DNA from 3 places in the Undibacterium sp. WLHG33 genome. Region 1 is predicted to be linked to each of the others. Evidence: predicted binding sites of a transcription regulator. Region 1 holds the regulator's gene; each other region holds the start of a gene.
The links. The regulator HrcA, encoded in region 1, represses chaperone genes, less so after heat shock. The targets are predictions, from matches to a motif close to TTAGCACTCNNNNNNNNNGAGTGCTAA.
Positions count from the first base shown of each region.

Region 2: a site for HrcA is predicted at 4,459-4,485, ahead of rpoH (RNA polymerase sigma factor RpoH). Genes of this name have one in related genera too.
Region 3: a site for HrcA is predicted at 4,518-4,544, ahead of groES (co-chaperone GroES). Genes of this name have one in related genera too.

Region 1 covers NZ_CP186697.1:1,114,899-1,124,786, forward strand. Annotated here, with positions in the region: gene leuS (leucine--tRNA ligase) at 1-1,484, opposite strand, end outside; gene ACOTSW_RS05090 (ExbD/TolR family protein) at 1,571-2,017, opposite strand; gene ACOTSW_RS05095 (MotA/TolQ/ExbB proton channel family protein) at 2,020-2,706, opposite strand; gene dapB (4-hydroxy-tetrahydrodipicolinate reductase) at 2,720-3,532, opposite strand; gene ACOTSW_RS05105 (outer membrane protein assembly factor BamE) at 3,544-4,083, opposite strand; gene fur (ferric iron uptake transcriptional regulator) at 4,160-4,591, shown strand; gene ACOTSW_RS05115 (response regulator) at 4,639-5,022, opposite strand; gene hrcA (heat-inducible transcriptional repressor HrcA) at 5,035-6,054, opposite strand; gene ACOTSW_RS05125 (HAD family hydrolase) at 6,099-6,785, opposite strand; gene ACOTSW_RS05130 (NAD kinase) at 6,860-7,753, shown strand; gene recN (DNA repair protein RecN) at 7,852-9,498, shown strand; gene hemH (ferrochelatase) at 9,511-9,888, shown strand, end outside.
Region 2 covers NZ_CP186697.1:2,326,294-2,336,181, forward strand. Annotated here, with positions in the region: gene ACOTSW_RS10675 (SURF1 family protein) at 1-170, shown strand, start outside; gene ACOTSW_RS10680 (SCO family protein) at 127-756, shown strand; gene ACOTSW_RS10685 (COX15/CtaA family protein) at 760-1,833, shown strand; gene cyoE (heme o synthase) at 1,839-2,723, shown strand; gene ACOTSW_RS10695 (SCO family protein) at 2,720-3,301, shown strand; gene rpoH (RNA polymerase sigma factor RpoH) at 3,499-4,389, opposite strand; gene ACOTSW_RS10705 (cell division protein FtsX) at 4,693-5,607, opposite strand; gene ACOTSW_RS10710 (cell division ATP-binding protein FtsE) at 5,643-6,317, opposite strand; gene ftsY (signal recognition particle-docking protein FtsY) at 6,344-7,450, opposite strand; gene rsmD (16S rRNA (guanine(966)-N(2))-methyltransferase RsmD) at 7,562-8,221, shown strand; gene coaD (pantetheine-phosphate adenylyltransferase) at 8,288-8,782, shown strand; gene ACOTSW_RS10730 (YfhL family 4Fe-4S dicluster ferredoxin) at 8,836-9,093, shown strand; gene ACOTSW_RS10735 (DUF484 family protein) at 9,113-9,888, opposite strand, start outside.
Region 3 covers NZ_CP186697.1:847,055-856,942, forward strand. Annotated here, with positions in the region: gene ACOTSW_RS03885 (TolC family protein) at 1-711, opposite strand, end outside; gene ACOTSW_RS03890 (hypothetical protein) at 826-1,227, opposite strand; gene ACOTSW_RS03895 (diguanylate cyclase) at 1,273-2,547, opposite strand; gene ACOTSW_RS03900 (ABC transporter substrate-binding protein) at 2,544-3,671, opposite strand; gene groES (co-chaperone GroES) at 4,804-5,094, shown strand; gene groL (chaperonin GroEL) at 5,145-6,794, shown strand; gene ACOTSW_RS03915 (OPT family oligopeptide transporter) at 7,208-9,190, shown strand; gene ACOTSW_RS03920 (tRNA-uridine aminocarboxypropyltransferase) at 9,254-9,888, opposite strand, start outside.

The DNA of each region.
Region 1 (9,888 bases):
CATTTAGGGCAAGGCACATTCAAAAATTCTGCATGCGTTTTCAGCGGATTACCGGAACCGTCAGGAATACATTCGGTTGGCAATACCACAGGCAAATCTTCGTAAGGCACAGGTACATCACCACAGCATTCGCAATGAATGATAGGAATAGGCGTGCCCCAGTAACGTTGACGCGAAATACCCCAGTCGCGCAGACGCCAGGTGGTTTTTTTCTCGCCGACGCCTTTGGCGGAGAGATCAGCGGCGACAGCGTCCACCGCTGCCTTATAGTTCAGACCATCGTATTTGCCGGAATTAACGGTCACACATTTCTGTTTGTCACCATACCAGTCAGCCCATGCTTCAGTGGTAAAGCTTTCACCTTCAACAGCCACCACTTGTTTGATCGCAATACCGTATTTTTTGGCAAAAGCAAAATCACGTTCGTCATGCGCAGGTACGCCCATCACAGCGCCGTCACCGTAAGTCATCAGCACATAATTACCGACCCAGACTTCAACCTGTTCACCGGTCAGCGGATGCGTGACGAATAAGCCTGTTGGCAGACCTTCTTTTTCCTTGGTCGCCATTTCAGCTTCGGAAGTACCGCCGGCTTTACATTCTTCGATAAACGCTGCCAGTTTCGCATTATTTTTTGCAGCGACAGTCGCCAGCGGATGTTCCGCCGCCACGGCGCAGAACGTCACGCCCATGATGGTGTCAGGACGAGTCGTGAAGACATACATTTTGCCGTCTTGTACCAATGCGCCGGTGTCGTCTTTGATCTCGTGACTGAATGCAAAGCGCACGCCTTCGCTCTTGCCTATCCAGTTGCGCTGCATGGTGCGCACTTGTTCAGGCCAGCCATCAAGCGTATCAATACTGCTCAGCAATTCCTCGGCGTATTGGGTGATACCAAAGTAGTAACCGGGAATTTCACGCTTTTCCACCAAAGCGCCAGAGCGCCAGCCGCGACCATCAATCACCTGCTCATTCGCCAGCACGGTCTGATCAATCGGGTCCCAATTCACGACCTGCGTTTTTTTATAAGCAATGCCTTTTTCCAGCATCTTCAGAAACAGCCACTGGTTCCAGCGGTAGTAATCCGGATCGCAGGTCGCCACTTCACGCGACCAGTCGAACGCCAGCCCCAGCGGTTCCATCTGCGACTTCATGTCCTCGATATTCGCGTAGGTCCATTCTGCAGGTGATTTTTTATACGCAATCGCCGCATTTTCAGCTGGCAGACCAAATGCATCCCAGCCCATAGGCATCAACACGTTGTACCCCTTCATACGCAGCTGGCGCGCCAGCATATCGTTGATGGTGTAATTACGCACATGACCCATGTGCAGCTTACCGGAAGGGTAAGGCAGCATAGAGCAGGCATAATATTTACCTTTAGGGAAACGTGGATTGTTTTCTACCGCCTTATAGGCATCGATTTTTTTCCAGTGGGATTGCGCCGATTGTTCGACGTCGGAGGGCGTGTATTTTTCTTGCATGGCGTGACCAGAAGTAGATGCGGAAATGACTCAGAACCTTAGATTATAACTGGTTCAGGGGGGATATTGAGCAATGCTTGCGAGCATCAGGGTTTGGCGGCGTCAGCTTCCGTTACCGGTTGCATCACAAACGCAATTTTGTTCAGCCCCTGCGCCTGCGCCGCCGCCATCAGTTGCGCAATCACATCGTAACGGGTGGATTTGTCGGCGCGTAATTGCAGATCAGGTTGCGGCTGTTGCAAAGCTGCCTGCCGGAAGCGGGGCTCCAGCGCTGCCAGATCTGTGGCAACACCCTGCAGATAAATTATGCCTGCAGCATCAATGGCAATTTGCAGCGATTCCGGCTGTTGCTGACTGGCCTTCGCCGCAGCCTGTGGCAAATCCAGTTTGATCGCTGGTGTCATCAATGGTGCGGCAATGATGAAAATCACCAGCAACACCAGCATCACATCCACCATAGGAGTAACGTTGATGTCTGCCATGCTGTGCATCTGTGATCGTCCGGCTTTGTCATTAAACGAACCAAACGCCATGCTTACACCTGCTTGTCAGAATGTTGCGGATCGCTGCTGTGGCTGCAATGCGCATGCAGATCATGTGCAAAGCCATCAAGCTCTGCAAATGTAATGCGGTTAAAACGGTTGAAAACATTGTAAGCAAGCACTGCAGGAATGGCGACAATCAGCCCAAAGGCAGTCATGATGAGCGCTTCACCGACGGGTCCCGCAAGCTGATCTATCTGTATCGTGCCTGCGGACGATATCGTCGTCAGCGCGTGATAAATACCCCATACCGTACCGAGCAAGCCGACAAACGGCGCGGTGGAACCAACGGATGCCAGCACCGTCAGGCCATTTTCGAGACGACTTGTGGTTACCTGCAACTGCTGACGCAAAGCGCGTGTCAGCGCATCATTCAGACTGCTGTCAGCACTCAATGTTGATGCACGCTGAGCGGCATCCATTGCCGACATCGCCGCTACCGCCAGCGACAGATACACATGCTCTTTATCGCGTTGTTGTAACAATCTCTGCGCATCGGCGATGGTCGGCGCGAGCCAGAATGTCGGCAATACCGGCGCTGCCTGACGCACCCGCCAGAAAGACCAGGCTTTAGCAAAAATCAGCGCCCAGCTCAACAATGACATCAGCAGTAAAAGATAGGCAATAGCATGCCCGAACTGATCTGCCTGCTCCCAGTAATGCGCGATTGCAGCGTTCATTGCGATGGATGAGTTAGTGATTATTCAGCCCGAGCACGTCGTACATATCGAACAGACCGGTTGCCTTGTTGTTCAGGAAACGAGCCGCCCGCAAACTGCCGTGCGCATAGGTGACGCGACTGGAAGATTTGTGTGAAATCTCAACACGTTCCCCGATACCGGCGAACAGCACAGTGTGATCACCGACAATATCACCGCCACGTATCGTCGCAAAACCAATCGAAGACGGATCGCGTTCACCGGTCACACCTTCGCGTGCAAAAACACCAACCTCTTTCAGATCGCGACCGAGCGCGTCAGCAATCACCTCGCCCATTTTGAGCGCGGTACCAGAAGGTGCATCGACTTTATGCCGGTGATGCGCTTCAATGATTTCGATGTCGTAGCCTTCGGCGAAACTCCTGGCTGCCATTTCCAGCAGCTTCAGCGTCACATTGACACCAACACTCATATTCGGCGCAAAGACAATCGCGGTTCGTTTGCCCGCTGCTGCAATGGCTGCTTTACCCGCATCGTCAAAACCGGTCGTGCCGATAATCATTTTGATGCCGTGCGCGGCACAATACTCAAGGTGTTTCAGTGTCCCTTCGGGGCGGGTGAAATCAATCAGAAAGTCCGCGTCCGCCAAAGCCTTGGCCAGATCGGATTCAATCAGCACGCCGGCCGGTTTCCCCAGGAATGATCCGGCATCAGTCCCTATTGCCGGGGAACCGGCAACATCCAGTGCGCCAGCCAGCACCATATCATCTGAGTTGCTGATCGCTTCAATCAGCATCTTTCCCATGCGGCCGGAAGCACCCGCCACTGCTACTTTTAATGCGGTCATACTAGCTTTCTTTATTTTTTATCTTTTTTCTTCGGCGTGCCGTCGAGATCATTCAGCGACTCAACTTTGTCTAAGCCCAACGCCGACTCGGTGATCCTTGCCAGATATTCTTTTTCCGTTGGCAAACTACCGCCCTCAAATTTAGAGACAGTATTGTTTTTAAAATAAATCGTCACCTGGCTGACAACCTGCTCACCATTCGGCTTGGTCAGGCGGAAAGGATAGTCCCAGCGGTCTTCGTGAAACATATCGGTCAGTAAAGCGGTACCGAGCACAAAACGGACTTGCTCACGTGTCATACCTTCTTTGATCTGCGCCATCATTTCCTGAGAAACGAAGTTACCTTGCTGGACAGTAATACGATACGGAGAAATATAGCCCAGGAATTTGTTCACCCCGGTCGGAGCGTATACTTGCGTACCAGCTGTCGCTGGCACTGTTTTATCCGCCACCGGTGCTTTCGATGCACAGGCAGACAAACCCAGCACCAACGTCATACCTGCAAGCCGTATGGCTTTATCCTGAACAGATTTTGAAAACAACAATCGCATAGGTACCCTCAGTAATTGAGCAACATGCCCTGAAACCCGATATCATAAAGCAGATAGCCCTCTTTTGACCGAAAACATGACAAACAGCACCCCAAATCTGAAAGCCAGCGGACTGAAAGCAACCTTGCCTCGCCTGAAAATCCTTGAAATTTTCCAAAACAGTAAGGTCCGCCATCTGACTGCAGAAGATGTCTACAAGATACTGTTGAACGACAATATGGATGTCGGCCTGGCTACCGTCTACCGGGTATTGACGCAATTTGAACAGGCAGGACTGCTGCACCGGAATCATTTTGAAACCGGCAAAGCGATCTTTGAATTAAACGAAGGCTCGCACCATGATCATCTGGTCTGCCTCGATTGTGGACGCGTGGAGGAGTTTTTTGACGCTGAAATCGAAGAGCGTCAACACACCATTGCTCTGGAGCGCGGCTTTAAAATTGCCGAACACTCACTCGCGATCTATGGCAGTTGCACGAAAGAGAATTGCGAACACAAACACAATTAAGCCTCCATGACCTCATGTGATCATGTGAATAAGTCGGCGGTAACGGATTACTTTTTTATTTTTGCAGCGACACCGGCGACGGTATCAATGATTTTCTGCGCATTAAATGGCTTCAGGATAATGCCGTGTATGCCTGATTTCACGGCTTCCGACAGAACATCTTTATCGTGACTCGCTGTCACCAGCAATATCCTGGAATCCGGCAGCATGTCCTTGATTTTCGGCAACACATCGAGCCCGCTGACTTTGGGCATCACAACATCCAGCATAATCACATCCGGTCTCAGTTTGAGCGCCAGATCAAGTCCGGAGCCGCCATCCGTCGCCTCCCCTGCAACCGTGTATCCCTCGTTGCGCAACACGACACGTAACACCTCGCGGGTAATGTCGTTGTCATCAATAAGCAAAATTGAAATATTTTTATTTAACATCAGATGTCTCTTTTACTGACTCAAGGCGTTAGAAAGTAATTTCGCCGTGATATCGACTATCGGAATCACTCGCTCATATGCCATCCGCGTCGGACCGATCACCCCCAGAGTACCGACAATCTTGCCATTGACCTCATACGGTGCCGTAACAACGCTCATTTCATCCATGGGCAGTAATTGCGATTCGCCACCGATAAAAATCTGTACTCCGGTTGCCTTGCATGACACGTCCAGCAATTGCATCAGGCTGCTCTTTTGCTCAAACATATCAAACAGCTTACGCAGCGATGTCATGTTGGACGACAGATCCTGCACATTCAGCAAATTAGTCTTTCCTGAGATAACCATGTCATCGCTCTGTTCGGACAAGGCATCACTGCCCGCTTCCACGGCGGCCTGCATCAGCCTGGTCATATCTGTTTGCAACTGGCGCAATTCACTGTTAATGCCCAGTCGTGCATCTTCAAAAGCATGTCCGCTGAAGTTCTGATTCAGGTAACTCGCCGCCTGCGATAACTGCGCCGGGGTGTAATCCGTGTCCGTCAGAAGCAGGCGGTTATGCACTTCTCCGGTGGGAGCAACAACGACCAGCAAAATACGTTTTTCCGACAGACGCAGAAACTCGACCTGTTGAAAAATCGATTCAGTTTTCGGCGTCATGACGACACCGGCAAACTGCGACAACGACGACAATATCTGCGCGGCATTCGCAATGATTTTTTGTGGGGGTTGAGATAACAAACCCGATTGCAGACGCGACTCCAGCCCCAGTTCGCTGATTTCCTGCACCGTCAGTAATTTATCAACAAATACCCGGTAACCTTTAGGCGTAGGGACACGGCCTGCAGAGGTGTGCGGGCTGGCAACCAAGCCCATTTCTTCCAGATCTGCCATCACATTCCGGATCGTCGCCGGTGAAAGATCAAGGCCGGAAATTTTTGAAAGAGCACGCGAACCGACCGGCTGACCGTCAGCAATGTAGCGTTCTACGAGGGCTTTTAAAAGAGTTTGAGCGCGAGTATCTAGTAGCATCTATTCATTTTATGCGTTTGAAGCAAACCTGAACATAGAAAACTTCATAACCATTTTGTCAAATCATGTAAATTTTTAAATTCTGCGTCGGGCTCAATATGCTGATGGCGCTCGTCCGTCTTCTCCTGACCATGCCGGTTCATCCATGCACCGCGTAATCCGGCTTGTTGCGCACCCTGCACGTCCAGCAACAGGTCGTCGCCGACATACAAGGTTTCATGAGGCGCTGCACCCAGCGCTCCACAGGCAGCGAGAAAGATACGCGGGTCAGGTTTGGCGCAGCCAAACTCACGTGCCGCAATCGATGTACGGAAATGTGAAGCAAGACCAATTTCACGCAGATCAGCAAAGCCATTTGAGACCGAACCCAACAGAACCCGCTGCGACAATACCTTTAGCGCTGGAACAACATCATCATACAAACTGACCTGATTGCGGGCATCGGCAAATACCGCCATGGCCTGATCGGCCTTCGTGACAGGCACATCATGTTCTGCGAATATCTGACTCAGTAAGGTGTGTCGCAAAGCCCACAAGTCATATTGAAAACGGGGATCAGTCGGCACCAGTTTATTGCGCCGTTGCCGCATCGATTCGACGGAATAATTCCCTGCCACCGCAGGCACATGCTGCTGCATCCACTCATATAAACGCGTCTCCGCATGTTGAATCACCGGTGCAACCGGCCACAAGGTATCGTCCAGATCCAGTAATACAGCTTTAATTGTCATAAATAGCAGTCAGTTGATTCATTTCTACGCTAATTATGGTCTAATCTGACGAATCACGTCACCACTCTTTTTTTATGACTGTCATACCAAAAACGATTGCACTTGTTGGTAAATACAATGCGCCCGGCATCGCAGAATCCATGAGTGAACTCGCCAGCTTTCTTGACCGCGCCGGACATACGGTCGTGGTGGAAGCGGAAACAGCGCAATACATAGAATTGCCCGGTTTTCATGCGATGTCAGTTGCAGAGATAGGCAAACACGCGACTGCCGCCATCGTCGTCGGCGGTGACGGCACGATGCTGGGTATTGCACGCCAGCTTGCTGAATATAACGTTCCCTTAATAGGGATCAATCAGGGCAGGCTGGGTTTCATTACCGATATTCCGCTGGACCGCATGATTCCTGTGATTGCCGAAATGCTGAAAGGAAAATACGTCACCGAGCGCCGCAGCCTGTTGCAGGCCATAGTCGTGCGGGAAGATCATCAGATCTTCAGTGGACTTGCATTCAACGATATCGTGGTATCCCGCGGTACGGGTTCCGGCATGGTCGAACTCAGCGTCGAAGTCGATTCTCACTTTATGTATAACCAGCGCTCAGACGGGCTGATCGTGTCCACTCCGACCGGATCAACCGCCTACTCGCTCTCCGCAGGCGGGCCGCTGCTGCATCCCAGCCTGAGCGGTATCGTCATGGTGCCAATCGCACCACATGCTTTATCGAACCGCCCTATCGTGCTGCCGGAAAGCAGCGAAATCGTGATCGAAATCGTTGCCGGTCGCGATATCAGCGTCAACTTTGACATGCAAACCTTTGCCAGCCTGTTGCGCCAGGATCGCATCATCGTCAAACGCTCCAACCACACGGTCACTTTCCTGCATCCGCACGACTGGAATTATTACCATACGCTGCGGGAAAAACTGCACTGGAATGAATACCCTACCGTCGAAGGTGCTCTGAATTAACGACAGACGCGGCCTGCCGGCAGTAGCACGTTCTTACCGTAGTTATTGCTAAAATATCTCAGTCTGCTCTTTCCATTTTATTTACTACTTCTGCTCTTATGCTGCGTACGCTTGCCATTCGCGATTTTGTCATTGTTGATACTCTTGAGCTGGAATTTTCCTCTGGCTTCAGTGTCCTGACGGGTGAAACCGGCGCTGGAAAATCGATATTAATCGATGCTCTGACACTGGCACTGGGTGGCCGTGGTGACGCCAGTATGGTGCGCGAATCCGCCGCCAGGGCAGATATCAGCGCCGAATTTTCTATCACGGAACACATCCAGCAATGGCTGCTGGAAAACGAATTCAGCGATCCTGAGCAACAGTTGATTCTGCGCCGCACGATCGACAACGCAGGGCGCTCGAAAGCCTGGATCAACGGCATCACCGCCACCGCAACGCAATTACGTGAACTGGGGGATCTGCTGGTCGATATTCATGGTCAACACGCGCATCAGTCTTTACTCAAAGCGGAAGCACAACGCTCACTACTGGACATGCAGGGCGGCTTACAAGAGCGCGCCGCAGAAGTCGCCGCTCGTTATAAAGCTTGGCGTAATCTGAGCCGGCAACGCGAAGAATTTGAAACCAATGCCAAGAATGTTTTACAAGAACGTGAGCGCCTCGAATGGCAGGTCGGTGAACTCGACAAATTGCAAATCAAGGCGGGCGAATGGGAAAACATCAGTCAGGAACACAGCCGCCTCGCACATGCGGCAAGCCTGCTCGATGGTGCGCAGGAAGCCGCTGCCCTGATTTCGGATTCTGAGCATCCAGTGCTGTCGCAACTGACTGCAGTACAACAGAAATTACTCAAGCTGCTGGATTACGATGCAGCGCTGAAACCGGTTACCGAAGCGCTGGAATCTGCCTGCATCAATTTGCAGGAAACCACTTATGCGCTGAACGATTATCTGAATCGCACCGAGCTCGATCCGGCACGCTTACGTGAAGTCGAACAACGCGTCGAAAGCATACATACAACGGCGCGCCGCTTTCATGTTGCTCCTGAATATTTATATCAGGAGTTTGCAACTCTGTCTGAACAATTAAAACAGTTGTCCGATGCCAGTGATATGGATGCGCTTCGCTTGCAGGAAGAAAAAGCGTATCAGCATTATCTGCAAGCCGCGCAACAACTGAGCAAAGCGCGCGAAAAAACCGCAAAAACACTGAGTGTTGCGGTAACGGCGGCAATGCAGGAATTGAGCATGGCCGGTGGCAGTTTTGCCGTCAGTCTGAATCCATGTGAGCCTGCTGCATACGGTATCGAGCAGATTGAATTTTTAGTCGCCGGTCATGCCGGGGTACAAGCCCGTCCGCTGGCAAAAGTAGCGTCCGGAGGAGAACTGGCGCGGATCTCCTTGGCTATTTCTGTCATTACTTCAGGCGCGACAGCTACGCCAACTTTGATTTTCGATGAAGTTGACAGCGGCATAGGCGGCGGTGTTGCCGAAGTCGTCGGACGCTTACTGAAACGACTGGGGCAAGACCGTCAGGTATTGTGCGTCACCCATTTGCCGCAGGTCGCAAGTCAGGCAAATCAGCATTTTCAGGTCAGTAAAACAAATCACAACGGTAAGACCCTCTCCCGTATTGACGTGCTCGATAACAAACAGCGCGTCGAAGAAATCGCCCGTATGCTGGGTGGCATAGAAATCACTGCAACCACTCGTAAACACGCCAGAGAATTACTGGCCTCATAAAAAGTAAATACCATGCGCTTTCTGAAAGAACCTGATTACTCCCACGGAAAAATCGGAAAAACGGCGGTCGTACTGATTAATCTCGGTACGCCGGATGCACCGACCAGACCGGCAGTACGCCGCTATCTGAAACAGTTTTTATGGGACAGACGTATCGTCGAAGTACCCCGCGCAATCTGGTGGCTGATCCTGCATGGGATTATCCTGCCCTTCCGCTCCGGTCAGTCAGCAAAGAAATATGCATCCATCTGGACCAATGACGGTTCGCCGTTAAAAGTACATACGGAAAAACAGGCGGTGCTGTTGAAGGGCTATCTTGGTGAACGTGGCCATGAGGTACACGTCACTTATGCGATGCGCTATGGCACGCCATCCATCCCCGATGTGCTA
Region 2 (9,888 bases), 1.2 Mb from region 1:
AAGACCATCTGCGACGCGACTGGCCTGCGGCTTCGCTGGGAATTGATAAACACAAAGGATATGCTTTTCAGTGGTATGCCTTGTCATTGATGGCAGGGATTTTTTTTGTAGTGACAGGAATACGTCGTGGAAAAAACGCAGAATCAAAAAACGCAGAATCAAAAAACTAAAGGACGCTGGAAATTATTTATCGTGCTGGCCGTCTGTGCCGCACCGATGATAGCGTCTTATCTCGCTTACTACGTGATCAAGCCCGAAGGCCGAACCAATTACGGCACGATACTCGATCCGCGTCAGTATCCTATGCCGGAGCTGCATGCACGCTTACTCGGTACGACGGATGCGGATAAGGCGGATAAACAGAACGGCTTGACGGCGTATCGCGGTAAATGGATCATGCTGACGATCAGCAGCGGTTCCTGCGACGCCGGATGTCAGAAAAAGCTGTATGACTTGCGCCAACTCAGACTCGCTCAGGGCAAGGAAATGGACCGAATCGAACGGGTCTGGGCAGTCATTGACGAGCAGCCTGTCGATACATTGTTACTGCGCGAATACGATGGCATGCATGTGCTGAAAGCCGATGCGGATGCGCTCAGAAAATGGTTGCCGACCGAAGATGGCAATCAGATCAGCGAACACATTTATATGATTGATCCGCTCGGAAACCTGATGATGCGTTTTCCGAAAAATGCCGATCCGAACAAGATTAAAAAAGATATCAGCAAGCTGTTGCGTGCGTCGGCGATAGGGTGATTCATGTTTTTACAACTTGCTCTGATAGGTTTGTGTGTCGCCATTTTGCCTTTGTCGGTCGTATTCTGGTCGCGGGACACCAACAAACACCGCAAGCTGATTGCGGTAACTGTGGCGCTGACGTTTGAACTGATCATGTTCGGTGCTTTTACCCGGCTGACGGATTCCGGCCTCGGCTGTCCTGACTGGCCCGGTTGCTATGGTCAGGCAAATCCTTTGCAATCGCATGCCGATATCCGCGCTGCAGAGGCAGCGATGCCGCATGGTCCGGTGACCTTGCAAAAAGCCTGGATAGAAATGATTCACCGTTATCTGGCGATGAGTGTCGGCGTTCTGATCATCGCTCAGGTTGTTCTCGCGTGGTGGCGACGTCATGTGACCGGCGTTTCGCCGTGGCTGTCCAGCTTTTTGTTCGTGTTTGTTTGTCTGCAGGGGGCATTCGGTGCGTGGACGGTGACGTTAAAACTGCAACCCGTGATCGTGACCACGCATCTGCTACTGGGGATGGGCTTACTGGCGCTGTTATCGGCGTCGCTCGAGCAGCATAGTCAGGCGCATGTCATTCAGACGGCGCAGGTATCTGGCTTGCGCTGGCCCGCGATGCTTGCCCTAGTCTTACTCTTCATGCAGATTGCCTTGGGGGGCTGGGTCAGTACTAACTATGCAGCCTTGGCTTGCCACGATTATCCCTTGTGTAATGGTGCGGTGATACCGACGATGGATTTTGAACACGGATTCAGTTTGTGGCGCCAACTGGGGCAGACTGTGAGCGGCGATTATCTGCCATTTACGGCTTTGGTCGCTATTCATTGGGTACACCGCAATTTTGCTCTGCTGGTTGCGCTTGTGGTCGCTGCAGTTGCGTGGCGTGCTATGCACTCACCGGGAGTTGAGCGTCTGGGGCTCCAACTCATGCTGGCGATTGCCGCGCAATTCGCGATCGGTGTGTCGACGGTCTTTTTTTCCTGGCCCTTGTTGCTGGCGGTATTACATAACGGCGGAGCGGCTGTCTTAGTGCTGTTGCTGACCATGTTAAACTACCGGGTCAGGCAGACGAAACTGGCTGCCACATACTGATTGATATGACTACATTAAGCCTGACTTCCAACCGTTTTGCTCAATACTGGGCGCTGACCAAACCGCGAGTAACACAGCTGGCGGTGTTTTGTGCCGTCATCGGCATGTTTCTGGCCACGCCTGATTTACCCGACTGGCGCGTCGTGGTTGCTGCGACCATAGGTATCTGGCTGTTGGCGGGAGCCGCCTTTGCGGTGAATTGTCTGGTGGAGCGTGAAATCGATTCGCGCATGGCACGTACCGCGCGTCGCGCCACTGCGGCCGGTGAAATCAGCGTATCGCAGACCTTACTGTTTTCAGGTGTGATTGGCGGTGCCGGTATGTGGGTGCTGTACACACTGGTCAATCCGCTGACGATGTGGCTTACATTTACGACTTTTGTCGGTTATGCCGTGATTTATACCATTATTCTGAAACCGGCGACGCCGCAGAATATTGTGATTGGCGGCTTATCCGGCGCGATGCCGCCAGCACTTGGCTGGGCCGCGGTAGCGAACGATGTGCCTATGCAAGCGTGGTTGCTGGTGATGATCATTTTTGTCTGGACACCACCGCATTTCTGGGCACTGGCGATGTACCGGCGTGATGATTATGCGCGCTCAGGTCTGCCTATGCTGCCGGTGACGCATGGCCCCGAATTTACCCGCTTTCATATCTGGCTGTACACGATTGCTTTATTCGCAACGACGATGCTGCCTTATGCCGTGCAGATGAGCGGTCTGATTTATCTGGTTAGCGCCGTCATTCTCGGGGCCATCTTCCTCTGGTATGCGTGGCAGATTTATCGCAACTACAACGATATTCTTGCACGTAAAACATTTGCTTATTCGATCATTTACCTGTCGCTGCTGTTTGCGGCGCTGCTGGTTGATCACTACATACGACTATGAGCTTACTCAAAAAAATATTCGCCTGCATTCTGATCGCAGGGCTGGCGGCTTGCGGCAAATCCGGAGAGAAATTCAATAATACCGACCTCACCGGGCTTGATTACGCAAAGGATTTTGCCCTGACCGACCACAATGGCAAGGCTCGTACACTGAAAGATTTCCGCGGTAAGCTGGTGGTCATGTTCTTCGGTTATACCCAGTGTCCTGATGTCTGTCCAACCACGATGGTGGAGATGGCGAACGTGATGCAGAAACTCGGGCCGGACGCAGATAAGGTGCAGGTGCTGTTCGTCACGATAGACCCAGAACGCGATACGCAGGCATTGATGGCGGCGTATGTGCCGAACTTTGACCCGCGCTTCCTGGGTTTATATGGCGACGCTGCCGCGACGGCAAAAGTGGCGAAAGACTTCAAAGTCTATTACCAGAAGGTTGCCGGAAAAACGCCGACCAGTTACACCATGGATCATACGGCAGGTAGCTATGTCTTTGACACCGAAGGCCGTATCCGTTTATTCCTACGCCATGGACAAGGTGCGGAGCCTATCGTGCATGATTTAAAGCTGTTACTGAAGTAATTTTGCTGAACAGCTGGCGCGGGCATATAAAACGGCCTGCTGAGCCTTAAATATACTGGGGGGAGTATATTTTAGTGCCCTTTGTTTTCAATGACGCTAGATGCAAAATGGCAGATACTCCCCCGATTTTCATATTTTCAGGGAATAAACAATAAAAAAGGCACTCCGCAGAGTGCCTTTTTTTATGTGCGGTCTGATCAGGAAAAGCTGACCAGCGCACCTTTCATTTTTTTCAGCGCCGCACTTTCAATCTGACGGATACGTTCGGCTGAAACACCGTATTCATCTGCCAGTTCGTGCAGCGTCGCACCAGAACCATCGTCATTTTTCAACCAGCGCGATTCGATAATGTGGCGTGAACGGGCATCCAGTTTTGACAACGCCGATTCCAGTCCTTCGCTTTGCAAACGGTCATACTGGCGCGATTCCAATATTTGCGTAGGCTCTTCTGATTCCGTTTTCAGATAAGCGATCGGTGCGAATTTATCGTCATCGTCATCGGTAGGTGCATCCAGCGCGATATCGCGACCAGACAAACGCATTTCCATTTCGATCACTTCTTCGCGTTTCACATCGAGGGTCTTCGCCAGCGCATCAATTTGCTTAGGCGACATGGTTTCCAGACCTTCTTTGTGGCTGCGCAGATTGAAAAACAGTTTGCGTTGCGCTTTAGTCGTCGCGACTTTGACTAAACGCCAGTTTTTCAGAATGTACTCGTGCATTTCAGCTTTAATCCAGTGCATCGCATACGACACCAGACGCACACCCTGGTCAGGGTCAAAGCGCTTGACTGCTTTCATCAGGCCGATATTACCTTCCTGAATCAGATCAGCATGTGGCAAGCCATAGCCAAGATAACCGCGGGCGATCGATACCACCAGGCGCAGATGTGACATGACCATCTGCTGCGCCGCTGCGAGATCATTGTTGTCACGCAGGCGTGTCGCCAGGTCGATTTCTTCTTCATGCGTCAGCATAGGCAGACGGTTGACGGCTGAAATATAGGCGTCAATATTTCCCAGCGTGCCGCTGAAGCCCAAGGCCAGCGCAGTGCTGTCTGATGCCGGAATAAGTTGTCTTGAAGTCATTATGTTGTTCCTCTCAAATACTGCGGTCCGAGCAAAAATAACTCTGAACAAACGTACTATTTCCCTATATTAGCACTCTCTTGCGAAGAGTGCTAATTCTCGTGAAAATGATCTTTTTAATATGATGAGGCCAGGTGAGAAAGCTGAAATTCCAGACTGCAGCCTGTTGTATCAATAAGCTTTTACCAGGGCTGGTGATACAGCTGACTTTCCCGGTTAATTCCAGCAAGCTTCTCAATTTGCTTACCTTTACTGATTAGACCTGCGATTCCGGGGAAAGTTGCAGATAACGATGGATAACGCTTAGTTTGCTCGTGCCAGTTGCCGGCGGACAGAGAGATAAGCACCGGCCAGACCCAGCAGCATGCTGACACCGAGCAGCAGCAGACTGGGGATCAGCCCCAGCGGTACCAGCCGGAATTCGGACGCATACAGTTTGGCAAATTCGGCAATGGCCTGATTCAATGGCTGCAGAGAGGCAGCGATGGCAGCCAGCGCCAGGCTACCGGCCAGCAGACCCAGTAGCGCACCAGTGTAATAGTAGGGGCGATGAATAAAGCTGTTGGTCGCACCTAATAAACGGGTCACGGAAATTTCAGCCTGATGCGAAATGACTTGCAGACGGGTCGCGTTAAACACGACCACAATCACGACGACTCCGAGTGTCGTTGCCATAAACAGCAAGCCTATCTGCAATATCTGTACGAGTGCAGCCAGTCGTTTTACCCAGGCTGAGTCAACCTGCACCACCTCAACATCGGGCAAGGCCTGGAGTTGCTCGACCAGTTTATCGAGTTTTGCTGCATCGTTATTTGACAGCGAAAGCACATAAGCATCCGGCAGGGGATTACCGCCCAGTGTCGATAACACCTCTGCCAGACTGGAAGCATCCTGCATCGCTGCCAGTGCTTTTTCTTTAGGCGTGAAGCTCAGTTTGCCGCTGATGTTGCTCTCTTTCAGAAGACGCTTGATTGGTATTGACAATGCAGTTGCATTTTCACGCGCGGTATCAGTCGTCAGAAAAATACTGATTTCCGGCTCTATCGATAATTGTGAAGAGACCGGGCGGATATTTTCTATCAATGTCAGACCAGCAATCGGCAGCGCCAGTGCGATGGCGACCACCAGTACATTGAAGATGAAATTTCCGGTGCCGGCGCGCAAGTGGGTGAATGCGCTTTTCAGTGCAAACAGATGTTCACGAAACCAGATGGTCATAGGTATTTCCTTGAAAGCGTAATAGCAGACGGAAGTCAGGCGGCAGCGCCCGTTGTCCATGAGTCCGAGATTTGTCCATTGCTCAGATAGATCACACGGTCGGCCTGATCCAGAAATTGTTCGTCGTGACTCGATATCAGACAGGTGACGCCAGCACTCTGGAATGCTTTCAGCGCGCTCAGCACTTTATTCGCATTATCTCTGTCCAGAAACGCTGTTGGTTCGTCGGCCAGAATGATTTTGGGGCGATTCACGATTGCACGCGCAATCGCAACACGTTGTTGCTCGCCGCCGGAGAGTTCCAGCGGCAGGGCATTGGCTTTATCCAGTAAGCCGACTTTTTCCAGTGCGACGCAGGCGCGCGATTCTGCTTCACCCGAGGCAGCGCCAGTCACAATCAGAGGCAGCATGACGTTGGCGAGAACGCTGCGGTCGGTGAGTAATTTCTGATCCTGTAAAATCAGACCGAGCTTACGACGTAAATACGGCAGGCTGCCGGTTTTGAGCTTGCTGATGTCCTGGCCATTGACGATCACATGACCGCTGGTCGGTTTTTCTATGCCTGCGATCATCTTTAATAAAGTCGATTTTCCGGCACCGGAAGGCCCCGCCAGAAAAATGAGTTCTCCATCCTGTATGGTCAGAGAGATATCACGTAAAGCGTAGGTATCACGCGAATATTGTTTAGTGACGTTATCGAATTCGATCATGGTCGTTGCACTGACTGTCTTTAATTTTAATTAAACAAGGCGTCGACGAATTCCTGCGCGTTGAATGGTTGCAGATCTTCGATTTGCTCACCGATGCCAATGAAATAGACGGGTATCGGGCGTGTCTTTGCAATCGCAGCCAGAACCCCGCCTTTTGCCGTGCCATCTAGTTTGGTGATGATCAAGCCGGTCAGTTGCAATGCATCGTCAAACGCCCGTACTTGCGCCAGCGCATTTTGTCCTGTGTTGCCGTCAATAATCAGCAGCACTTCCTGCGGAGCGCCTTCCATACCTTTACCGATCACACGTTTGATCTTTTTCAGTTCTTCCATCAGATGCAATTGCGTTGGCAAACGCCCTGCGGTATCGACCATCACGACATCTGTGCCGCGTGCTCGTGCAGACGCAACAGCGTCAAATGCCACCGCTGCAGGATCACCTGATTCCTGCGAAATCACAGTCACATCATTGCGCTCACCCCACACCGACAGTTGCTCGCGGGCTGCCGCGCGGAAAGTATCGCCAGCCGCCAGCAACACGGACTGATGGTGCACCTGCATGTGCTTCGCGAGTTTGCCTATGGTGGTGGTTTTTCCGGCACCGTTGACGCCGGCAATCATCATGACCAAAGGCTGGTGACGACCCAGTTCCAGCGGCTTTTGCAAAGGTGTGAGCAATTCCAGCAACAAAGCTTTGAGCGCTGTTTTGACTTGTTCTGCTTCGGTTAATTTTTCTTCTTTGACTTTCTTTCTCAGCGCATCGAGTAAAAACAGCGTAGCCTCGACGCCCGCATCCGAGGTCAGTAAAGCTGCTTCGAGTTCGTCGTACAGTTCGTCGTCTATGCGTGCGCCAACAAACAGAGTGGTCAGATTCGATGAGGTTTTTGCCAGACCAGCTTTCAGACGACTCAGCCATGAACGCTTTTGTTCAGTTTGGGCTGCTGGCACCGGTGCTGGGACGGCTTCTGTGACTGCCACCGGTGGTGTTGTGACACCCGGCTGCGTTACTGGTTCTGCGATCGTCTGCGGCGTCACAACAGGCGTCGCTGCTGACACCGCAGAAGTCTGCGTAGCAACGACTTCCGGTGTTATTACCGGTTCTTCTTTGGGTTTTCTTTTGAAAAAACTAAACATCGGATGATTTTGTCGGAGAGGGGGAGCTGCAAACTGCTGACCCAAGTATTAGAATGCAGCCATTCTAACAGACCGCGCCGGGTAATTTGACTTACCAGTGTCATTCAACTAATGAAAACCAGGACTAAAAAACCCGTATCTCCTCAAAGAACAGCCCATCAGGTGCGTATCATCGGCGGTCAGTGGAAGCGCAGCCTCCTGACCGTTGTCGATGCCGATGGTCTGAGACCAACGCCAGACCGTGTCCGTGAAACCACATTTAACTGGTTGAATCATCTTTTTGATACGAATTGGGCGCAGGTCAGTTGTCTGGACTTATTTGCCGGCAGTGGTGCGCTGGGATTTGAAGCCGCCAGCCGCGGCGCGCGTTTGGTCACGATGGTGGAGTCGCATACGCCGGCGTTTAAACAGCTAGAACAGGTGAAAGCCAAGCTGGAAGCAATCCAGTGCCAGTTGCTCAGAGGTGACGCCGGTAAAGTGATGACGAATGCTGCTGCCGAAGGGAAAAAATTTGATCTGATCCTGCTGGACCCACCATTCGGGCAAGGCTGGCTGGCAAAAATTTTGCCCGTTTGCCGTGACGTGCTGAGTGACGATGGGTATGTGTATGTCGAGGCAGAATTTCCGCTCGAGGAGCAAAGCAGTGCCCCTGAGATGCAGGAATTGCTGTGCGGATGGCAGGTGATACGGGCGGATAAAGCCGGAAGTGTGTATTTCCATATTCTGCGACGCAACATTTTGCAGCATAATGCGCACGGAAATCAGGCATAATGCCAGATCAATTTAGTGCATATCATTATGCAGATAGCGCAAATAGCGAAAAAATAGGGAGTCAAGATGGTCACAGCCGTTTATCCGGGAACATTTGATCCGCTGACCCGCGGTCACGAAGATCTGGTGCGTCGCGCCTCAGGTCTTTTTGATACTCTGGTGGTCGGTGTTGCCGACAGTAAAAACAAACGGCCATTTTTCTCGCTGGAAGAACGCCTGAGTATTGCGAATGAAGTGCTCGGTCATTATCCGAATGTGCGGGTAGAGAGTTTTTCCGGATTGCTCAAGGATTTTGTCCGGAAAAATGATGCCCGTGTGATCGTACGCGGTTTGCGGGCAGTATCGGATTTCGAATACGAGTTTCAGATGGCAGGGATGAACCGTTATCTGTTGCCGGATGTGGAAACGCTGTTTCTGACGCCTTCCGACCAGTATCAGTTTATCTCAGGCACGATCGTGCGTGAGATTGCGATGTTTGGCGGCGATGTATCAAAGTTCGTGTTCCCTTCGGTCGATCGTTGGCTGAAACAGAAGGTCGATGCGCTGAATGAAAGTAAATGAAGTAAAAACTGCGTATTAAATGCATGCGCAGATGAAATGAAAGTGAAGTAAGTATGGCTCTGATGATTACCGACGATTGCATTAACTGCGACGTGTGTGAACCCGAATGCCCGAATGATGCCATTTATATGGGGCCGGAGATTTATGAAATCGACCCGCATAAATGCACCGAATGTGTCGGTCATTACAAAGAACCGCAATGCAAGCAGGTTTGTCCGGTGAACTGTATTCCATTCAATCCTGAGTGGCGTGAGACACCAGCGCAGCTGCAAGCGAAATATGAGCAGTTACAAGCGGCGCAAGCTAAATAATTCCGGCGGAGCCGCTTTGCTATTCGCAACGTACCTGGTTTCTGCCTGAACGTTTTGCGTCATATAAGGCGCGGTCCGCCCGGGAGATCATCTCTCTTGCCACCGCAGCCTCCTCACCCTGATTGTATTTTTCCGGCACCGTCGTCAGGCCGATAGAAATTGTGGTTGAACAAAGCCCCTTATCTGACAGCACAAACGGCTTGCTGGCAATGCTGCGACGTATGCGTTCTGCGACCAGCATCGCATCCTGCAGATTGGCATTGATCAGCAACACCACAAATTCTTCGCCACCGAAACGGCCCAGCGTATCGCTTAAACGTAATTCTGCCTTGATCCGTCGGGCGACTTCGCACAAAACATCATCGCCGCCCTGATGGCCATGCTGGTCATTAATTTTCTTAAAAAAATCGATGTCCAGATACATGCAGGCAATGCCGTAACACTGACGGCGGGCGCGGGCAATTTCCTCTAAAGTGCGTTGTTCGACGTAGCGACGGTTACTGACATTCGTCAGCGGATCGGTCAGACCGATATAGACCAGACGCTCGTTATTAAGGACATTTTCTAAACAGATCGCAATGATAGAGCCCAGACGTTCAATGAAATCGGTTGCCATCGTCGTCAGAAAGCGCTCAGGACTGAAACTGCCCAGATTAAGATAGCCGATCAGGCGATTTTGCCGTACCAGCGGGATCACTGCAATACTCGCCGGTTTTTTGGTACAACTACGATATAAATTGCCGTACAGATGATCTTGATACTCGCCTAATAAGGGCTTGTAAGATAGCAGTGCTT
Region 3 (9,888 bases), 270 kb from region 1:
CGCCGTATTGCTATGGCGCGCAGCCGCCAGTTGCGCAACGGCATCTGCATAGAAAGCGCGCTGTCTGGCGGCTTGCAACTGATTGAAGTTACCTGCGCTGCGCATACGTTGCGCCAGCTCTGCACTGGCTTCAGCCGCTTCGCTGACTTGCGTTGCATAATTTAATATCTGCTGTGCGGCGACTGCCTTTACCCACGCGGCCCGCACCTGTGTGATGCGGTCAATCAGCTCATTACTGAATTGCCATTGCGCTGCCTCCAGTTTGCTTTGGGCGATCGCATTTCTGCGCGGTAAAGTCAGCACATCCAGCAAGCCAACACTGATGGTGCGTGCGATCTCAAACTCATCGGCAAAACGGCTGCGCTCAAAACTGAACAGCGGATTGGCAATACGCCCTTGTTGCGCTGCATTCGCTCCGTATGCCCAGTATTGTGCGAGCATGGCCTGAAATGCCGGACTATTCGTCAGCGCAATCTGCACAGCATCGTTTTGTGAAACAGGTTCCTGCAGCAAGCGATCAGCAATCGCCTGCAGTTCTCTTCTTTGTTCCTGCGTGAAGGCCGGTTTCAGCGATGCCTGCGTGAACGCAGAAAACTGCTGATTGATACCGGCAATCGATTTTTCCGGCTCAAAACCGGTACAGCCTGCCAGCAACATGGCTGACGCCAATGGAAGTAAAACACCAAAAGAAATAGGTAAAGGTGGTGACATGTCGTCCTCGTCAAAATCCGATCTGACCTGATCATCTCAGGTATGGTTGAACTCTGCGCAGCCATCGCTGAAGTTACTCAGCGGCGCAGCAAGCGACCGCGCGGCATACGCAATTTAAACTGAGAATTTTTTTGGAGGACGTTCCAGCGCGCGCGCAGGCGCCGAAGAGAAAGCGTGAAAATCCATCGGATACACCGTGACAGTCGCAGGTAAAAACCACTGAGCTGGCTGCTGCAACAACAAGGCGATGAGGATGCAGCAAGGCGATGCACCTTTGCAATGATTCTGCAGATCCGGCTTAACCACGTGCGCATCCCGAGCAGAGACTTGCTTGTCTTGCTGCATGGTGTCGCAATGTTCATGCGCACTGACGGTATTGTTGGTATCCGTACCCGACGCTACCTGCGGTATGTTGTCATGCACAAATGCCCACCAGCCAGTGCTTGCGAAGCCTTGCAGAGGCAGCAACACCAGCATCAGACAGATCAGCAGAAAACGCGGGGAATACGATTGCATGAACCGGAACTTACCATAATTCAGCCAGTGCGGCCATCGCCGGCATCAAAGCGTGTCCACTTCCTGGCTGGTACTGCCACTTGCCGGTTGAATCTGATTGCGCCCCAGTGATTTCGATAAATACAAACACTGATCCGCCCGCTGGACCAGCGTCTCTATCGTGTCGTCAGCGACGCGTTCCGCAACACCGAAACTGGCAGTCACATTCAGACGCTGTCCATCGGGCAGTGTCACTTTCAGATCCCGCTCAACGTTGACCCGCATCCGCTCCGCCGCTTCAATCGCAGCCGGGAGCGGCGTTTCCGGTAAAACGATCAGAAATTCTTCACCACCGTAACGTACCAGCCAGTCGATTTCTGCTCTTAATTCCCGCTGCAAAGACTCGACAAAAGCGATCAGCACGTCGTCGCCCACACCATGACCGTGCTGATCATTCACCGACTTAAAATAATCAATATCGCAAAACACCACGGACAAATCGCGCTCGTAGCGTATCGCCCTGTGCATTTCACCGGGCATGCGTTCATGGAAAAACAAACGGTTATAACAACCCGTGAGGACATCGGTGATCGACAGTTTCTTTAAGCGGTCCATTGCCTGTTGCAATTGCACGGTGCGTTCGGAAACCAGCGCATCCTGATGCTCGATGTGCTTTTGCAATCTGTCCTGCATCGTGCGGAAACCGTCAACCACCAGATCAATCTCGTTATAAACATGACGCGGACCAAGATCCAGTTCAAGGCGGGTCGCAATTTTATTGGCTTGCAGATTATTGACAAAATCGGCCAGTTGCCGCATCGGACGCTCAAGATCGCGTCGCAATATCGTATACACAGCGGCAAAAATAAAGACTGAGAGCAGTATCACTTCCGTCAGAACGATCAGAAAACTGCGCATCAACTCCTGGCGCAGCACGCTGCGGTCAACCATCAGCTCCATGGTTCCGATACGGCTGCCCTTGCCGTCGGGTGCCGGAATGTCAAACGTCAGATGCTCATCAGCACGCGCATTGCCGCCGTTGCCACCGACGAATTGCTGGCCGGTGCTGGCTTTGATGACAACATAAGCAATATTCGTGTTTTTCGTCAGCAGAGAAATCTGTTTTTGTATAGCCTGCAATTCGATATCCCAGATCGCGAGCGACAACATAGGCAGATGCGTATTGGCCACATCTCTGATGGTCATATCAAAGTTACGCTCGATCGCCCGGTAGTTCAGATAAGCCTGCAGGCTGCTGAAAAGCACAATACACAGAATGACCCATTTAAAGACTCGTCTCAGCAACAAGCTGGCAATGGGTTGTGACAATCGGGGTTTCATCGACGTTTTTCGACCTGCGTTAAGATCTGACGGAAATTAAATTCATATTTACGTAACTTCGGATTCAGTACTTTACTGAATTTTCGGAAATCCACCTGATCGAAATTCAGCTGACCAAAGTGACGCTGGAATCTGCGTGCATCTTCCTTACTGAAAAGAATAAACATCGAGCGGTCCAGCTCCAGACCTTCCTCTTTGAAATCTTTACCATGATGATAGTCATACAGCATCACCAGGCCAAATGCACCGGCAATGAAATGCCCGCCAGCCAGCGCAGTCAGACTACCGGATTCCAGCGCAGCCAGTGCCTCGGATGACGTATTGACGCCGCTGAAACAAGCATCTTTTCCCGGTTCACCGCCTTGTTTTTTCCAGCTGTCCATCGCGCCGAATGCCATCAGATCATTACCGGCCCAGATCAGCCTCGCCTGCGGGTGGCGCTTGAACAGCCATTCGCTTTGCTCCTGCGCTTTGGCGCGACTCCATTCGGCATACACTTCCTGATCAATGACAACATCTTTCGCTTCCGCCACCGCGCGGCGCATGCCCTCGTTACGCTTCAGCGAAGCGGGTGTGGAACGGTCGCCAGCAATCGCTAACATGTGTAAACGCCCGTCTGCTGCCTTCATGTGATGTTGTAAGCCGTGCTGAATCAGTGCCTGTGCTGTCAGGTAACCGGCATCTTCGGCGCGTGGTTCCAGAGACCCCAGCCATCCTTTGAAATGCTGGCGCGGCTCGGTGGCGAGCAGACGCTCACTTTGTTCACGCAAACCACTGAAAGCCAGAAATGTCTTGATGTTTGCCGCATCCAGGATGCGAATGACTTCAAATCCCACCGCATGGTCATTCGACAGTATCACATAGTCCGGCCGGTCTTTCGGCGCGCGGGCAGCCAGTTGTTTTGCCTGTGTCAGCGTATTCAGGTGATTGCGGTTGGCATATAACACCTCCAGTCTGACATTCAGATCTTTCGCGGCTGCCGCCATGCTATTGCTGGACGTCAGCCAGTAGACCTCATCCGGCTTTCCGGGGTTCAGAAACACCACCGACATTGCCATTGCTGCGCCAGGCAAGACCAACGTCACAGTGAGTCCGACTGCCATTAAATACCGACGCCACCGCATAAAACCCACCTATACGAATGCAGGTATGCATACTCTGCATTGATGAATACACATCAGCGATTACTGACGCTGAACAGACAACACCTTCAGCACGCGAAGCACCACCCTCCGATGCCCCATCATCCGCCGCATGTTAAGCCAGCGCTGCGATGCACGTCCCTCAGAACAAACAGCATGCTGTGCGATACAAAAGCCCGACATTATCAGACTTCTTGCGCATAATTGCAGCAGATTATTTCTGTCTCAGACAGAGCTCGTCCTGCAGCAAAAGAAAGCACGCTGCAAACGAGCAAAAGCCAGACCCCATCCTCGATCAAAATATAGAAAAATGATAAACATGCGGACAGCATGTCAGCTTCAGGCCGCGTCAGCTCAACGGACATGCGGAGACGGTAAAGTCATGCGTTTCATTACAGCACCAGCCGCACACAACAAGTCTCAGTCCGTCAACATACCGTCAGGATTCAGCGAAATTCACATACTCCCCCATATTTTTAGAAAAACACCGTCAATCCCTGCGAAAACACTGAGCTTGTAAACATACACCGGGGAGTATATTTTCCGGGTATTCAGGACATAAAACGAGCTGAGACTTCATTTATCACAGCCCGCACTACATCACGCTGAAAAAACACGGTCATCGGATTATTTTCAAGAAGGCAATGGATGTCTGTCACAAGCTGGCAGCAAGTGTTTCATCTCGCCTCAGCTTACTTAAAAAATATCGGCACCGGCGTCGCTGATTGTTCATATATTCCCGACAGGCAATACTAAGCCTCTGATTTTTAAAATAAAAATGCTTTTTTTAAGGTTCTTTCTTGAAAAACACCCGACTCATCCATACAATTAGCACTCCACACAAGAGAGTGCTAACAATGTTAAAATCGACTGGTTTCAGCATTGCAGGCATCCCAGCCACTGATGGCGTGCTGGCTCTTGTGCAGCACATGTTTGTGCGAAGTAAGGGCTTGAAAGTGGCGAACACTGACACCATCTACTGCGCACATTTTTGTTTGTTTGCTGATGGGACTTGCACATAACCAGGTCATGCTTCAATGCAAATCAGTCTGTGTTTGTGATAAGCCCGTTTTACTTCGGTAGTTTTACTTTCGTCATTATTTTAGGAGTTAATATGAATCTTCGTCCCCTGCACGATCGCATTATCGTCAAACGTCTGGATCAAGAAACAAAAACTGCATCCGGCATCGTTCTGCCAGACGCAGCAGCTGAGAAACCAGACCAAGGTGAAGTATTAGCCGTTGGCGCTGGCAAGCAGTTGGATAACGGTTCGGTACGCGCACTGGAAGTGAAAGTCGGCGACCGCGTTTTGTTCGGTAAATACTCTGGTCAGGCTGTTAAAGTTGACGGCAACGAAGTGCTGGTCATGCGTGAAGAAGATATCTTCGCGATCGTACAGAAGTAATTCCTTCCCCGTAGCACTAAAGAAATCCACAAGATTCTGGAGAAAATAACATGGCAGCTAAACAAGTAATTTTTGGCGATGACGCACGTGCGAAAATCGTTAATGGCGTAAATACTCTGGCAAATGCAGTAAAAGTCACTCTGGGCCCTAAAGGCCGTAACGTTGTTCTGGAACGCTCTTTCGGCGCGCCTACAGTAACTAAAGACGGCGTTTCTGTTGCGAAAGAAATCGAACTGAAAGACAAACTGGAAAACATGGGCGCGCAGCTCGTGAAAGAAGTTGCTTCCAAAACGTCTGACAACGCTGGTGACGGTACAACAACAGCAACCGTATTGGCTCAAGCGATCGTTCGCGAAGGCTTCAAATATGTTGCAGCTGGCTACAACCCAACTGATCTGAAACGCGGTATCGACAAAGCTGTGACTGCGCTGGTTGCAGAAGTCAAAACTCTGTCCCGCCCAACGACAACCAACAAAGAAATCGCTCAGGTTGGTTCTATCTCTGCGAACTCTGATGCAGACATCGGCGACATCATTGCTAACGCAATGGACAAAGTCGGTAAAGAAGGCGTGATCACTGTTGAGGATGGTAAATCCCTCAACAACGAACTCGATATCGTTGAAGGTATGCAGTTTGACCGTGGCTACCTGTCACCTTACTTCATCAACAACCCAGAAAAACAATCCGTTGTTCTGGAAAATCCATTCATCCTGCTGTTCGATAAAAAAATCTCGAACATCCGCGATCTGCTGCCAGTACTGGAGCAAGTTGCTAAGTCCGGCCGTCCACTGCTGATCATCGCTGAAGACGTCGATGGCGAAGCACTGGCAACTCTAGTGGTCAACAATATCCGTGGCATCCTGAAAACAGCGGCTGTTAAAGCACCTGGCTTCGGTGATCGTCGTAAAGCGATGCTGGAAGATATCGCGATTCTGACTGGCGGTAACGTGATCGCTGAAGAAGTTGGTCTGACACTGGAAAAAGCAACTCTGACAGATCTGGGTCAGGCTAAACGTGTAGAAATCGGTAAAGAAAACACCACCGTGATCGACGGCGCTGGTCAGGCTATCAATATCGAAGCACGCGTTAAACAAATCCGCGCACAAATCGAAGAAGCCACTTCTGACTACGACCGTGAAAAACTGCAAGAGCGCGTTGCCAAACTGGCAGGCGGCGTTGCAGTGATCAAAGTTGGTGCTGCAACTGAAGTTGAAATGAAAGAGAAAAAAGCGCGCGTTGAAGATGCTCTGCATGCAACCCGTGCTGCGGTTGAAGAAGGCGTTGTTCCTGGCGGTGGCGTTGCTCTGTTGCGCGCTCGTGCAGCGGCAGGCGTGATCAAAGGTGACAACCATGATCAGGACGCAGGTATCAAGCTGGTATTGAAAGCAATCGAAGCACCATTGCGTGAAATCGTGGCAAATGCCGGTGGCGAACCATCTGTTGTGGTCAACGCGATCATCAATGGCTCTGGCAACTACGGTTTCAATGCGGCTAATGACACCTACGGTGACATGATCGAAATGGGTATTCTGGATCCAGCAAAAGTAACACGCTCCGCATTGCAAAATGCAGCGTCTGTTGCTGGCCTGATCCTGACTACCGATGCTCTGGTTGCTGAACTGGCAGAAGACAAGCCAGCTGCTGGTATGGGCGACATGGGCGGTATGGGCGGCATGGGCGGTATGGGCGGCATGATGTAATACTGCTTGCTGCTCAGTTTGAGCTGCACACTGAAAAGCCCTGCAAGCATTTTGCAGGGCTTTTTTACATTTCAGCGCTGTCTTTTCCACAGCTTCCTCACCATGCGTAACGCAAGCGGAAGCTGAATTATGTTATTGATTTCTTCCCGCTCCCCTCTTCATCAGCCCTGTTCTGTCATGGTTTACGTCCTGCTCTGACGCCTGCGTGGCACAGTGCTGTAACTGCACCGCCAAAGAACAGAGATATTTATCATCACATATCTTGACAGCAGGATTGATGACTCAGATACTGCGAAATCTGAAAAATTATTTTCATTATTTCGACATCAGCGCCGATTAATCCGGCAGATACTGCCGCCTCTGATTTGTACGCTGATGTGCTTAGTATCCAATTTCCTCATCCCGGAGACACAATGGCGTTGCAGCAATTATCTGAAGAGCAGATACGCACCTGGACCCGCGCTCAGAAAGACGAGTGGTGGTTCAACAATATTTATCGCGGTGATATGCCGCAGCTGACGGTCCGTTCAGCACTGACAGGCTTTTTATTGGGTGGCATTCTGGCGGCAACAGCGCTGTATATCGCAGCGAAATCCGGTGTGAATATCGGCGTCGGTCTGACGTCCGTGATTCTGGCCTTTGCGCTGTTCCGGATTCTGTCCAAAACCGGTTTCGCCAGAGACTTTACCGTTCTCGAAAATAACTGTGCGCAATCAATCGCTACTGCCGCCGGTTATATGACCATGCCTATGGTGGCACCGATTACTGCGTACATGCTGGTGACAGGGAAAATTATTCCGTGGTGGCACATGATGATCTGGATGGTGGTCTGTTCGGTACTGGGTGTACTCGTCGCTTTTCCATTGAAACGCCGCTTCATTAACGAAGATCAGTTGCCGTTCCCGGAAGGCCGTGCCTGCGGCGTGGTGCTCGACACTTTATATTCCGGCGACGGTAAGGAAGGCATGCGTCAGGCAAAACTGCTGGGACTGACAACATTGTTTGCCGGTGCATATCAGTTTCTTATCAGCGATGGCTGGATGCGACTGCTGCAATTCAAGCTGCTGCAAATGGACAAATGGGCGGGCATGAAAGAAGCCTGGCATTTGCAGGAAAGGTTTGACGAATACTATTACATGGCGGCGGTGAAATTTGATTTGTGGATACCCAAAATTCTGGGCATCGATTTCCGCACCCTGGGCCTGCGCTTTACCGTCGATGCGGCCATGTTCGGCGTCGGTGGTCTGATGGGGATACGCGTCGCTAGCAGTCTGTTATTCGGCAGCCTGCTGAATTTTGCGGTACTCGGTCCTCTGATGATACGTCAGGGCGATATCGTTGAACGCATTGCTCCGAGTGGTAAAGTGGTCCCGATTTCACGCGTTGAAATTCTGAATCAGTGGGGCTTGTGGTGGGCGGTATCGATCATGGTCGTCGGCTCTATCGTCACGCTGGCAGCCAAACCGGAAATTTTCACCAGCTTATTCAAATCTTTCGGTCAGAAGAAAGTGCCAGGCAACAACAATGATTTACTGAAAAATATCGAATTGCCGCTGATGATTTCCTACATCGGTATTCCGGCTTTCAGTCTGCTCGGCGCATGGCTGAATTTCAGCTTTTTCGGTGTGCCTATGGTACTGACATTTGCAGCTTTGCCATTGGTTCTGCTGCTGTCAGTCATTTGTGCAAACTCGATGGCACTGACTTCCTGGACACCCACCGGCGCACTGTCAAAAATCACCCAGATCACGATGGGAACGATAGATCGCGTCAACCCTGCCAGCAACATGATCCCGGCAGGCATGACAGCCGAAGTGGCATCGAATGCATCTAACTTATTATCCGACATCACACCGGGTTACATGCTGGGCGCGAAACCACGTCAGCAGGCGATTGGCCACATCATCGGTATTATTTCAGGTGCGCTCGCTTGCGTACCGATTTACTACCTGCTGTTCCTGCCTGCCGACGCGCAGGGAGTGCGCGATACGGCAAGCATCGTCAGCGATCAGTTTTCTCATCCGTCCGCGATGCAGTGGAAAGGTATGGCAGAACTGATCGCCAAAGGCGTCAGCAGCCTGCCAGGCTCAGCAATTATGGCGATGGTCATCGCGGCGATTGCGGCGTTAGTAATCGAAGGTGCTAAGATCTTTACCAAGGGCAAAGTGCCGGTATCCGCTGTCGCTATCGGTCTTGGCGTTGTCTTACCGCCGGACGCATGCCTGGCAATGTGGATAGGTGCAGCCGTATTCTGGTGGATGGGTCGCAAGCATCCGGAAAAAGGCACAACTGGTCATCAATTCTGGGTTGAAGGTTGCGAGCCTATCTGTGCCGGTTTAATTTCAGGTGCTGCTCTGATGGGCATAGGCAATGCGCTCATCAATGTGCTGATGTAACCTGTCACGCCATCACAGTCTGTCGGTACAGACATCGAAGCCCCGCACGATGCGGGGCTTTTTTTACCTGAGGTTTGCCGGAATACTGCCGAGTTGCTGATCAACGAAAGCATCAAATGCCTGCAGTAAACATTGATATTTGTGTTCATCGTTCTCCAACCGCATCAGCGCATACGCACACGCTTCCAGACTCGATAATTGATCCGGCTTATGGGCTTTTCGTATCCGGTAATGCGATGCCGGCATCTGCTCCAGACTCAGACGTGGCAAAGCTTGCAGCAAAGGATTCAGATACAGCATTTTGCGACTTTTACGCCAGGTTGCATCGATAATCACCAGTCGCAGTCCTTGTATTTGCTGACTCGCCTGATATTTTTCTGCCACAGGCAAGGCCAGATCTGCGGCTTCGATGAGAGACGTATCAGGATAGAGCAACACAGGCCGAATTTGCGCCACAGGCCGCGTATCATTTGAGACATCCATCGCCGCATCTGCAGCTACATCGGCAAGCCCATCAGCCGGTGCATACAAGGCCTGCAGCAAAGTTTCGGCAGTAAAAACCTCGCCCGTCAGAACACATGAATGCTGCAGACATAAATCCAGCAGACGTACGCTGCCTTTCGCATTCTTCGCTTCCAGCGGATGCTGCAGTATCAATACCTCCACCTCGTTGTTAACAGGCACGATACAGTTGCAGA